One region of the Lysinibacillus sp. GW823-FHT02G10 genome, then DNA from elsewhere that is predicted to be linked to it. Evidence: riboswitches for the same ligand, from Rfam matches in the RefSeq annotation. Region 1 holds a riboswitch; the other holds the start of a gene.
What was found. Region 1 has a riboswitch for thiamine pyrophosphate ahead of AC1RFD_RS06890 (ABC transporter substrate-binding protein). Riboswitches for the same ligand answer to the same signal wherever they lie in the genome.

Region 1 (5,039 bases):
GTTTCAAGATTTACCGTTAGAAGAAGTAATGGGTGACCGTTTTGGTCGCTATAGTAAATATATTATTCAAGACCGCGCGTTGCCTGATGCACGTGACGGTCTTAAACCAGTACAGCGCCGTATTTTATATGCGATGTTTACGGAAGGCAACACACATGATAAGCCGTTCCGTAAATCCGCAAAAACAGTGGGTAATGTAATTGGTAATTATCATCCGCACGGCGATAGCTCTGTGTATGAAGCGATGGTACGGATGAGTCAGGACTGGAAGGCACGTCATATGCTCATTGAGATGCACGGGAACAATGGCTCGGTAGATGGCGATCCTCCAGCTGCAATGCGTTATACAGAGGCGAGACTATCAGCTATTGCCGCTGAAATGCTTCGAGATATTGGCAAGAAAACGGTCGAATTTGTGCCAAACTTTGATGATCAGGATATGGAGCCAACTGTATTACCAGCACGTTTTCCTAACCTTTTAGTCAATGGCTCTACAGGAATTTCCGCTGGTTATGCGACAGATATTCCGCCACATGCCTTAGATGAAGTACTGGATGCTGTGTTGATGCGCTTAGACAAGCCTAATGTTACTGTAGATGAATTGATGACGGTGATTAAAGGACCTGATTTCCCAACGGGTGGAATCATTCAAGGTGTTGATGGCATTAAAAAGGCGTATGAAACAGGTCGTGGTAAAATCATCGTCCGTGCACAAGCAGTTGTTGAACCAACCAAGGGTGGTAAAGAGCAAATTGTTATCACTGAGTTACCATATGATGTAAATAAAGCGAATCTTGTGAAAAAAATTGATGAGCAACGTGTAGATAAACGACTAGAAGGCATTGCGGAAATTCGTGATGAATCAGACCGTACAGGCTTACGTGTCGTAATTGAGCTGAAAAAGGATGTACCAGGACAAGGAATTTTACAGTACTTGTTTAAAACAACTGATTTACAGGTAGCTTATAATTTTAATATGATTGCCATTCATAATCGTCGTCCAACGATGATGACATTGCCATTATTGCTAGATGCGTATATTGCCCATCAAAAAGAAGTGGTAACAAACCGTTCCATTTATGATTTACAAAAGGCAAAGGATCGTTCTCATATTGTAGATGGATTAATTAAAGCTCTTTCCATTTTAGATGAAGTCATTGCGACGATCCGTTCTTCAAATGATAAGAAGGATGCGAAGCTTAATTTACAAGCAAAGTTTGATTTTACAGAGGTACAGGCAGAGGCCATTGTAAGCCTGCAATTATATCGTTTAACGAATACGGATATTACAGAGCTTCGTCAGGAACAGGACGAGTTAAATAAGCTAATTGCGAAGCTAGAGGGGATTCTACAAAGTGAAGCAAAGCTAGTGCGTGTTATTAAACAAGAGTTACTAGATATTAAGAAACGCTTTACAGAGCCTCGTCGCTCGAAGATTGAGCAAGAAATTGAAGAAATCAAAATTACATTGGATGTCCTTGTGCCAAGTGAAGAGGTTGTCGTAACAGTAACGAAGGATGGTTATATTAAACGTACATCCACACGTTCTCATGCCGCTTCAAACGGGCAAGATTTTGCCATGAAGGATTCAGATTATTTATTGTATGAAGCAAATTTAAATACTCAGCACCATCTACTGCTTTTCACAAATCGAGGCAATTATATTTATCAGCCTGTTCATGAGCTGCCTGATATACGCTGGAAGGATCTCGGCCAGCATATTTCAAGTATTGTGCCAACAGGGGAAGATGAATCCATTATTGCGGTTTATGGCTTCGAAACATTTGAACAGCCAAATACGTATGTCTTCACAGCCACAAAAGATGGCCAAATTAAGCGCTCACCACTCGCAGACTATGCGGTAACACGTTATTCAAAGCCAATTAAAACGATGAACGTCAAGGCTGGTGATGCGATGATCTATGCATCATTTGTAACAGATGACGTGGAGCTGATGCTCACAACGGATACAGCCTATGCGATTCGTTTCCCTATGGAGGAGTTACCAGTTACAGGTGTGAAAACAGGCGGTGTGAAAGGGATCACACTAAAAGATGGAGAAGCCTTAGTTGGAGTCAATGTGTTACAGCCTGATGTTACCCACTATGTAGTAATTGTGACACAGCGTGGGGCCGTAAAGAAAATGAATGTCGCTGAAGTTGAAGTAGCGAGTCGTGCAAAACGTGGACTAAAAGTATTAACAGAGTTAAAAGCAAACCCTCACCGAATTGTGGCAGTTGTTCAAGCAACAGACGAGGAGCAGGTTGTGATTGAAACTGAAAAAGGTGTTCAAGAGATGATTGACGTACAAGCATTGTCTCGTGCGGATCGCCATTCCAATGGTTCATTTAAAGTGGATATTGCAACAGATGGAGCAATTTCTCATGTTGTAACAGCCAAAAAAGAACAGAAACCAAGCTAAAAGCATGCCCAGCCTCTTAGGAGCGCAGGGCTTTAAGCTCTATTCAAAAATAGCACCTTGTCATTTAAGTGAAACTATGGGTATAATAATCATCGAAAAGTTCATAGCGAAAGAATGTAGGGGGGCTAGTAATTGCTAGCTGAGATTGTGTCCGGTAGACGCTGACCCTTTGAACCTGATTTGGCTCGTACCAGCGTAGGGAACATCTATTCAAAAAGCAAAGTTTTGAAGATTGATTGCAATACGTCTGGGAGGAATCCTAGGCGTTTTTTTATGTTTTCAAGCAACAGCTTGCCAACATTGTATACGCTTTCTTCTGGTAACAACATTCATTCATGAACACTTTCATATTACAAACTGGGAGGCTTTCGCATGAAAAAATGGTTTTTTATTTTATTGGCAGCACTATTGACATTAGTAGGCTGTAGTGACAAGGATGACAAGCAGGCTGCAGACAAGCTGAAAAAGGTGTCTGTGGTACTGGATTGGACGCCGAATACAAATCATACAGGACTATATGTTGCCAAAAAACTCGGTTATTTTGAGGAACAGGGTTTAGATGTTGATATTATTATGCCTGGTGAGGCGGGCGCAGATCAGCTTGTTGCTTCTGGAAAGGCGGATTTTGGCGTGAGCTATCAGGAAGGCATAACACAGGCACGAGTCCAGGATGTGCCGCTGGTCTCCATCGCAGCAATTATACAGCATAATACATCTGGCTTTGCTTCTATTGCTTCAAAGGGCATTACATCGCCAAAGGATTTTGAAGGTAAAACCTATGGTGGTTGGGGCGCGCCATTAGAGCAAGCCGTTTTACAATCACTCATGCAAAAAGAAAAGGCAGATATTAATAAGCTAGATATCGTCAATGCAGGGGATTTAGATTTCTTCACAATGATGGAAAAAGATATAGATTTTGCTTGGATTTATTATGCATGGACTGGGATTGAGGCTGAGCTGCGTGGGGAAAAGATTAATATGCTATATCTTACAGATTATAGTGATCAATTGGATTATTATACGCCAGTTTTAGCTACAAATGAAAAAATGATACAGGACAACCCGGATGTAGTCAAAGCCTTTGTGGCAGCTGCATCGAAGGGCTATGAATACGCAATTGAAAACCCAAGTGAAGCGGCTGATATTTTAATCGAAGCAGCTCCTGATTTAGATAAAGCGTTAGTGCATAAAAGTCAGGAATGGCTGGCTGATAAATATCAGGATGATGCCAAGCAATGGGGAGAGCAAAAGCTTTCTGTGTGGGAAAATTACGCGAAATGGATGTCAAGCAATCAAGTACTAGAGGGCGAATTTGATGCGAAAAAAGCCTTTACTAATGATTTCTTACCTAAAAAGGAGGCCAAATAAGATGGCAAATTCATTAATCAGTGTACAAATCATTCCGAAGACAGAGAAATATGAAGATGTTATACCATATGTCGATGCAGCAATTGCGGTGATCGATGCTTCTGGGGTGAAATATGAGGTACATCCATTGGAAACAACGATGGAGGGTGAGCTTTCAACATTGCTCCAAATCATTGAAAAAATGAATGAGAAGATGATTGAACTTGGTGCCATTAATGTCATTACACAAGTGAAAATTTTATATCAGCCAACGGGTATTACGATGGATACATTAACGGAGAAATATCAGTAATGAAACGTGCATTACAGAAGGGAAGGACGATAATTTTTATCGCCTTCCTCTTGTTCATATGGGAACTAATCGTGCGGTTTGCTGAAGTTCCTCATTGGTTAGTACCCACACCAAGTAGTATTTTGTCAGAAGCCATCCAGTCGTATCAAACCTTTCTACCACATGCATTCGCTACAGTACAATTAGCTCTACTAGGTTTGGCCATTGGCATCGCTTGTGGGCTAACGGTGGCAATAGTGTTGCATCGATTTACATTTATTCGAGAACTGTTTTATCCAATTCTTATCATGTCGCAGAATGTTCCTATTCTTGTCTTGGCACCGCTCCTTATTATTTGGTTTGGCTTTGGCTTATTACCGAAGCTTATCATTATTTGTCTTGTGTGCTTTTTCCCGATAGTCATTGCAGCGATGGATGGATTTAGACAAACAGTTCCAGAATTAAAGCATTATTTTGCCATGATTGGTGCTACAAGGGCACAAACCTTTTGGAAGCTGGAATGGCCTTATGCCTATCCTGCTATTTTTTCAGGCATTAAAATTGCGGCTACATATAGTGTGATGGGGGCTGTGATTGCGGAATGGCTTGGTGCAAAAAAGGGTATTGGTGTTTACATGACCCTAGCCCAATCCTCCTTCCGTACGGATCGCGTATTTGTGGCAATTTTTGCGATTGTTCTCTTGAGCTTACTATTGTTTAGTGGTATTCGTTTAATTGAAAAATTCATGGTGAAGGGAAGAGGCTATCATGCTCAGCATTCAAAACATCGCTAAATCCTTCGACGCGCTCAAAGTCCTTGATCAACTTTCTTTTGACGTCAAGGATGGAGAGTTTGTGGCCATCGTTGGTCCTTCAGGCAGTGGTAAAAGTACACTTTTTCAATTAATTGGTGGTGTTTCGCCAATTGATCAAGGAGCCATTTTATTAAATGGAGAGGATATCCAACAAAAAAAAGGA
Region 2 (5,039 bases), on a different contig from region 1:
GAAGAAGTGTCGATGACCTCTTTCGTGCCTTGGCTAATTGTAATTATTTTACTATTGCTTGTTTCAGAGTGGGAGGTGCAACGACGTCGTGGATTTACGAATTGATATGCCGTTAGTATTGTTGTTACTCCTTCCATTATTCTTGTATTTTGGATGGACATACTTTCATGAGCGACAGCGACTTAAAAGAAGTCATATTGTTGTACTTACTATTCGCATAGTGGCAGCAGGCTGTTTAGTTTTTGCACTCGCAGGTCCATATCTATTATTACCAATCAAAGAAGAACAAATTATTTATTTAGTAGACCGTTCTGCTTCTATGAATGGTACGGAAGATGAGATGGTTCAGTTTATACAGGAGAGCCTCCAATCAAAAAAAGAACCGCAGCTTGCGGGCATTTATTCATTTTCCTCTACTTTACAAACAGAAGCCATTTTATCTAAAACATTAAAGGAAGTACCGAAACTAACTGAAATTAAAGCTACCGATCAAACAAATATAGAACAAAGTCTACAGCTTGCTTCAGGGATTATAGATCCTAAAAAAGCAACTCGTCTTGTGCTATTAACAGATGGTAATGAGACAAAGGGCGATGCTTTAGAATTTGCTACGAAGTTGAAAGGCTCTAATATTAGTGTGGATATTAAGCCTTTTAGTCAACCAGTTGTCAATGATGTATCACTAAAAAGCTTTGTATCCCCTCAAGTTGCTTACGTTGGAGAGCAACAACAATTAGTGACTGACATACTTGCAACATCAGCAGGCCAAGGCGAGCTATTACTATATGAAAATGATGAGCTTATTCATCGAGAGGCAGTTGAGCTGACTGAAGGCACGAATGTGTTTACCTATAAACATGCAGCAACAGCTGAAGGACTTGTAAAATATGAAGCCGTTGTTCAAGTTGGTCAGGATGCCATTTTTGAAAACAATAAGTTAACTAGTGTCACAATGGTTCAAAGTGAACCACATTTATTAATCGTTAATGGTTATGAAACAGCTTCACCCATCGCAGCAGCACTTGGTAGTCAATCCATTGCCTATGATGTTGTAGCACCTAAAAGTTTACCAAATGAACTATCCAGCTATTTGCAATATAATGCTATCATCTTCGACAATGTACCAGGTCATTTAGTGGGTGAAGCAAAAATGAGTGTTATTGAGCAAGCAGTCAAAAACTTTGGAGTTGGTTTTACAATGGTGGGTGGAGAAAATAGTTTTGGTCTAGGCGGCTATTTTAAAACACCGATTGAAACCTTATTGCCAGTGGAAATGGAAATTAAGGGTAAAGAGCAATTACCTTCCTTAGGATTAGTGATTGTACTTGACCGTTCTGGCAGTATGCAAGGCTCGAAGCTTGAGCTTGCTAAGGAAGCAGCAGCACGTTCTGTTGAGATGTTGCGAGACGAGGATACATTAGGATTCATCGCCTTTGATGATCGTCCTTGGGAGATTATAGAGACAGGGCCTCTTAGCAGTAAAGAAGAGGCTGTGGATACTATTTTATCAGTAACACCTGGTGGGGGAACAGAAATCTATAGTTCATTAGCTAAAGCCTACGAGAACCTTGCTGATTTAAAGCTCCAACGTAAGCATATTATCCTCTTAACAGATGGGCAGTCACAGGCAGGGAACTATGAGGATTTAATTGGTGGAGGAAAAGAAGAGGGTATAACCTTATCGACAGTAGCGATTGGACAAGATGCCGATGCGAACTTATTAGAAGCGCTTAGTGACATGGGCAGTGGACGTTTCTATGATGTGATAGATGAGCAAACCATTCCTTCTATTTTATCTCGAGAAACAGCTATGATTTCCCGCACCTATATTGAGGACAATCCGTTCTATCCGGCAATTTATAATGCAGCAGGATGGAACTCACTGTTTGCTAATGGTGTCCCACAAATGAATGCATATATTGGGACAACAGCAAAACAGGGGGCTACTGTTGTAGCAGAAAGCGAGAAAGAAGATCCTGTGTTAGCGCAGTGGCAATATGGTCTTGGTAAAACATTTGCCTTTACATCTGATTCAACGGGTAAATGGACAGGAGATTGGGCAAGATGGCAGAATTGGGGAGCATTTTGGCAAACACTTATTTCTCAAATGCTACCAAGCTACAATGATGTAGCCTATGATGTAAGATTGGAAGCAGATGGTTCCTTTATGATTACAGACCCTACAAATGAAGCCGCATTTTTAGATATTGTAGCGGTAAATGAAGCAGGGGAGGAGCTAGAAACAAAACTTGAAACCATTTCCGCATCTCAAGTTCGAGCTGTAGTACAAGCTGAACCTGGATTAATTTTCTTCCGTATAGCAGATGAAAAGCAGGCCATTTATCAGGCAGGGCTAAGTGTTCCTTATAGTGCTGAATACGAACTACTCCCTGTAAATAACCAACTGATAGAAGAGTTAACTCAACGAACAGGAGGCACTGTTTTAAAGGAACCACAAGATGTCTTCCGTGACTTTACGACAAAAGGAGCAGATCGGCAAAATATTGCCACATGGCTACTCTTAGCGAGTATGCTTCTTTTCTTTATTGATATTACCATAAGACGTTTTGGTTGGAATTTCCTAACGAATGCGAAGAAAAAAGAGCCGCTGGTTGAGGAAAAAACTATACCAGAAGACACGAATGTAGCACAGTTGTTAAAAGGCATGAAAAAACGATCTTAAATATAGAGGAAGCAGTGCAAACTCGAATAGTTTTGCACTGCTTTTTTATATTGCATGAAATAAAGAGTTATCCCCTTTGTAAAGAGGGTAAATGAGAAGAAAAGCGATCCAAATTGGACTACCCCAGCTCAATGAATGCTCATAATTCAATCTCTCTCAATAAAGAGAAGAATTAAACCTCTTTACTAGCTCTGTTTTACGCAAGCTACTCGCAACCATTACACCTAAAATAGCACCGATCGTACTTGATGTTAAAAAGGCTGGTAGGAAGAAGAATGCTGCTACAGATGTTCCCATGAATAATTTTGCAAAAGGGACTGCAATAAGTGAAGCCAGAATGCCCGTTCCGATAACTTCTCCGATACCAGCTAACCACATTTTATTACTATATTTATAGGCAAGGGCAGCACAGAACGCGCCGATGATACTACCAGGGATAGCTAGTAGAGAGCCTGTTCCAGTAAGGATACGAATGATGGCAGTGACAAAGGCAACTATAACTGTTGGTACGGGTCCAAGTATAATGGCTCCTATCACATTAATAGCATGCTGAACTGGGTAAGCACGTGCGATTCCTGTTGGGATGGATACGAAAGTAGAGCCTGCAACAGCAACGGCTACTAATAAAGCCATGACTGTTAATTTACGAATTGACATAAAGTTCACTCCTTTTGGTAAAGTTCGTGAGGAAAAATAAAAAGGCCACCCCCTTTAAACAATAGGAAGCGGCCTTGTATGTGTATAGTGACAACAGCAAGTAGCGCCACTTCCCTCCGCTAGTGTGAACTAGATCAGGTTCAAAGGGTCCGTATATTACCATATACGTCTCAGCCTTTTAAAGACTCCCCTAGTGGTTAAAATCATTCAATTTTGTGAATCAACAATAATGTAACATACTGCTAAAAATAGTCAATGATTTTTCAGACTATTTTGTATCGGGATGCATTAAATGAGGTGCTTTTTTCACTGTCCAGATGAGCGCAAGGAAGAAACAGGCTAATAATATGATAGAACCGAAAATATATGGACTATTCATATTCCAGTCAAATAATAAACCTGCCAAAGCGGGTCCAATCATATTTCCGAGGCTCATATAGGCATTATTCAACCCCGCAGCAAATCCCTGCTCTTTCTCTGCAAGCTTTGAGATGAGTGTATTAACAGCTGGACGAATTAATGTCGTTGCTGTAGAGAAAATTGTTGCTACAACTAAAATAAGGGCAAAGCCAGAAACAAATAATATTAAGAAAATAGCAACGGATGCAATAAATAAATTTACTAGTACTACTTTCATTTCACCATAACGATTGAACAGTGGTGTAATAATAAACATTTGTACTACTACTCCAAAAGCACCACCAACAACTAATATAATCGCTATATCTACAGGTGTGTAATTAAACTTTTCTGTCACAAATAATGACAATGTCGTTTGGAAATTTGCAATTCCAAACGAGAACACCAGCATAATTATGAGCATAACAAAATAAGGCATATGTATGGAACGAGCCATTTGCTTCGCCAGATTGTCTTGCTTTTGTTTCTGTTGAGCAGTGTTTGGTTTGGTAGAAGGTAATAAAAAGTAAGATAAAATAGATGCTACAATGGCTGCAGCTCCAGCTGTGAAAAATGGGAAATGTAAGCTTACCTTTGCTAAAAAGCCACCAATACCAGGTCCAATCATAAAGCCAAGAGACATAGCGGCACCCAACATCCCCATACCTTTCCCACGTTCTTCATAGGTTGTGACGTCAGCGACAAAAGCCATAATAGGAGGTGCAACAAATGCGGAACCTAGACCACCTAAAAATCGTGCTAAAAAGAGCATCCATACATCTGTAGCAAGGCCAAATCCGATTTGTGCAAGACCTGTTACGATAAGACCGAAAATAATTAAATTTTTTCGTCCGTACTGATCTGAAAGATTCCCAGCAATAGGAGAAAATACGAATTGAGCTAAGGCGAACGTTGCGATTAGCATACCTAGAACTTGTCCTGCTGCACCAAATATTTTTAAATACTCTGGCATGACAGGAATAATAATGCCAATACTCCCCATTGCGATAAACATATTAAACATTAAAATATACAAAGCCGCCTTATTGGACTTCTGCTGGGTCATCGAATGAACCCCCTTTTTGTAATCAAATATAGTACAGTCTATCATAAAGAATTATTGCTTGGCTAATAGTTAAGATTATAGTACTGGTTCTATATTTAGAATGGTTTTCCACAAAAGTTTTTATCCACGCACCTATGCATTATGAAATAATACATTTTAGTCATAAAAGTTGAGGGAAAAGAAGCTATGGGAGGATAAATTAGTAAAGCAACAACAATTGAGGGACTTCTCTTA

Region 2: it holds a riboswitch for thiamine pyrophosphate, as region 1 does, so the genes downstream of both, thiW (energy coupling factor transporter S component ThiW) here and AC1RFD_RS06890 (ABC transporter substrate-binding protein) in region 1, are expected to answer to the same signal.

What each region holds. Positions count from the first base shown of each region.
Region 1 is NZ_JBXAJI010000001.1:1,318,616-1,323,654, reverse strand. Features, by position in the region: gene parC (DNA topoisomerase IV subunit A) at 1-2,422, shown strand, start outside; TPP riboswitch at 2,531-2,641, shown strand; gene AC1RFD_RS06890 (ABC transporter substrate-binding protein) at 2,795-3,790, shown strand; gene AC1RFD_RS06885 (thiamine-binding protein) at 3,792-4,082, shown strand; gene AC1RFD_RS06880 (ABC transporter permease) at 4,082-4,855, shown strand; gene AC1RFD_RS06875 (ABC transporter ATP-binding protein) at 4,830-5,039, shown strand, end outside.
Region 2 is NZ_JBXAJI010000003.1:179,839-184,877, reverse strand. Features, by position in the region: gene AC1RFD_RS13215 (vWA domain-containing protein) at 1-105, shown strand, start outside; gene AC1RFD_RS13210 (VWA domain-containing protein) at 89-2,683, shown strand; gene thiW (energy coupling factor transporter S component ThiW) at 2,840-3,340, opposite strand; TPP riboswitch at 3,435-3,542, opposite strand; gene AC1RFD_RS13200 (MFS transporter) at 3,609-4,805, opposite strand.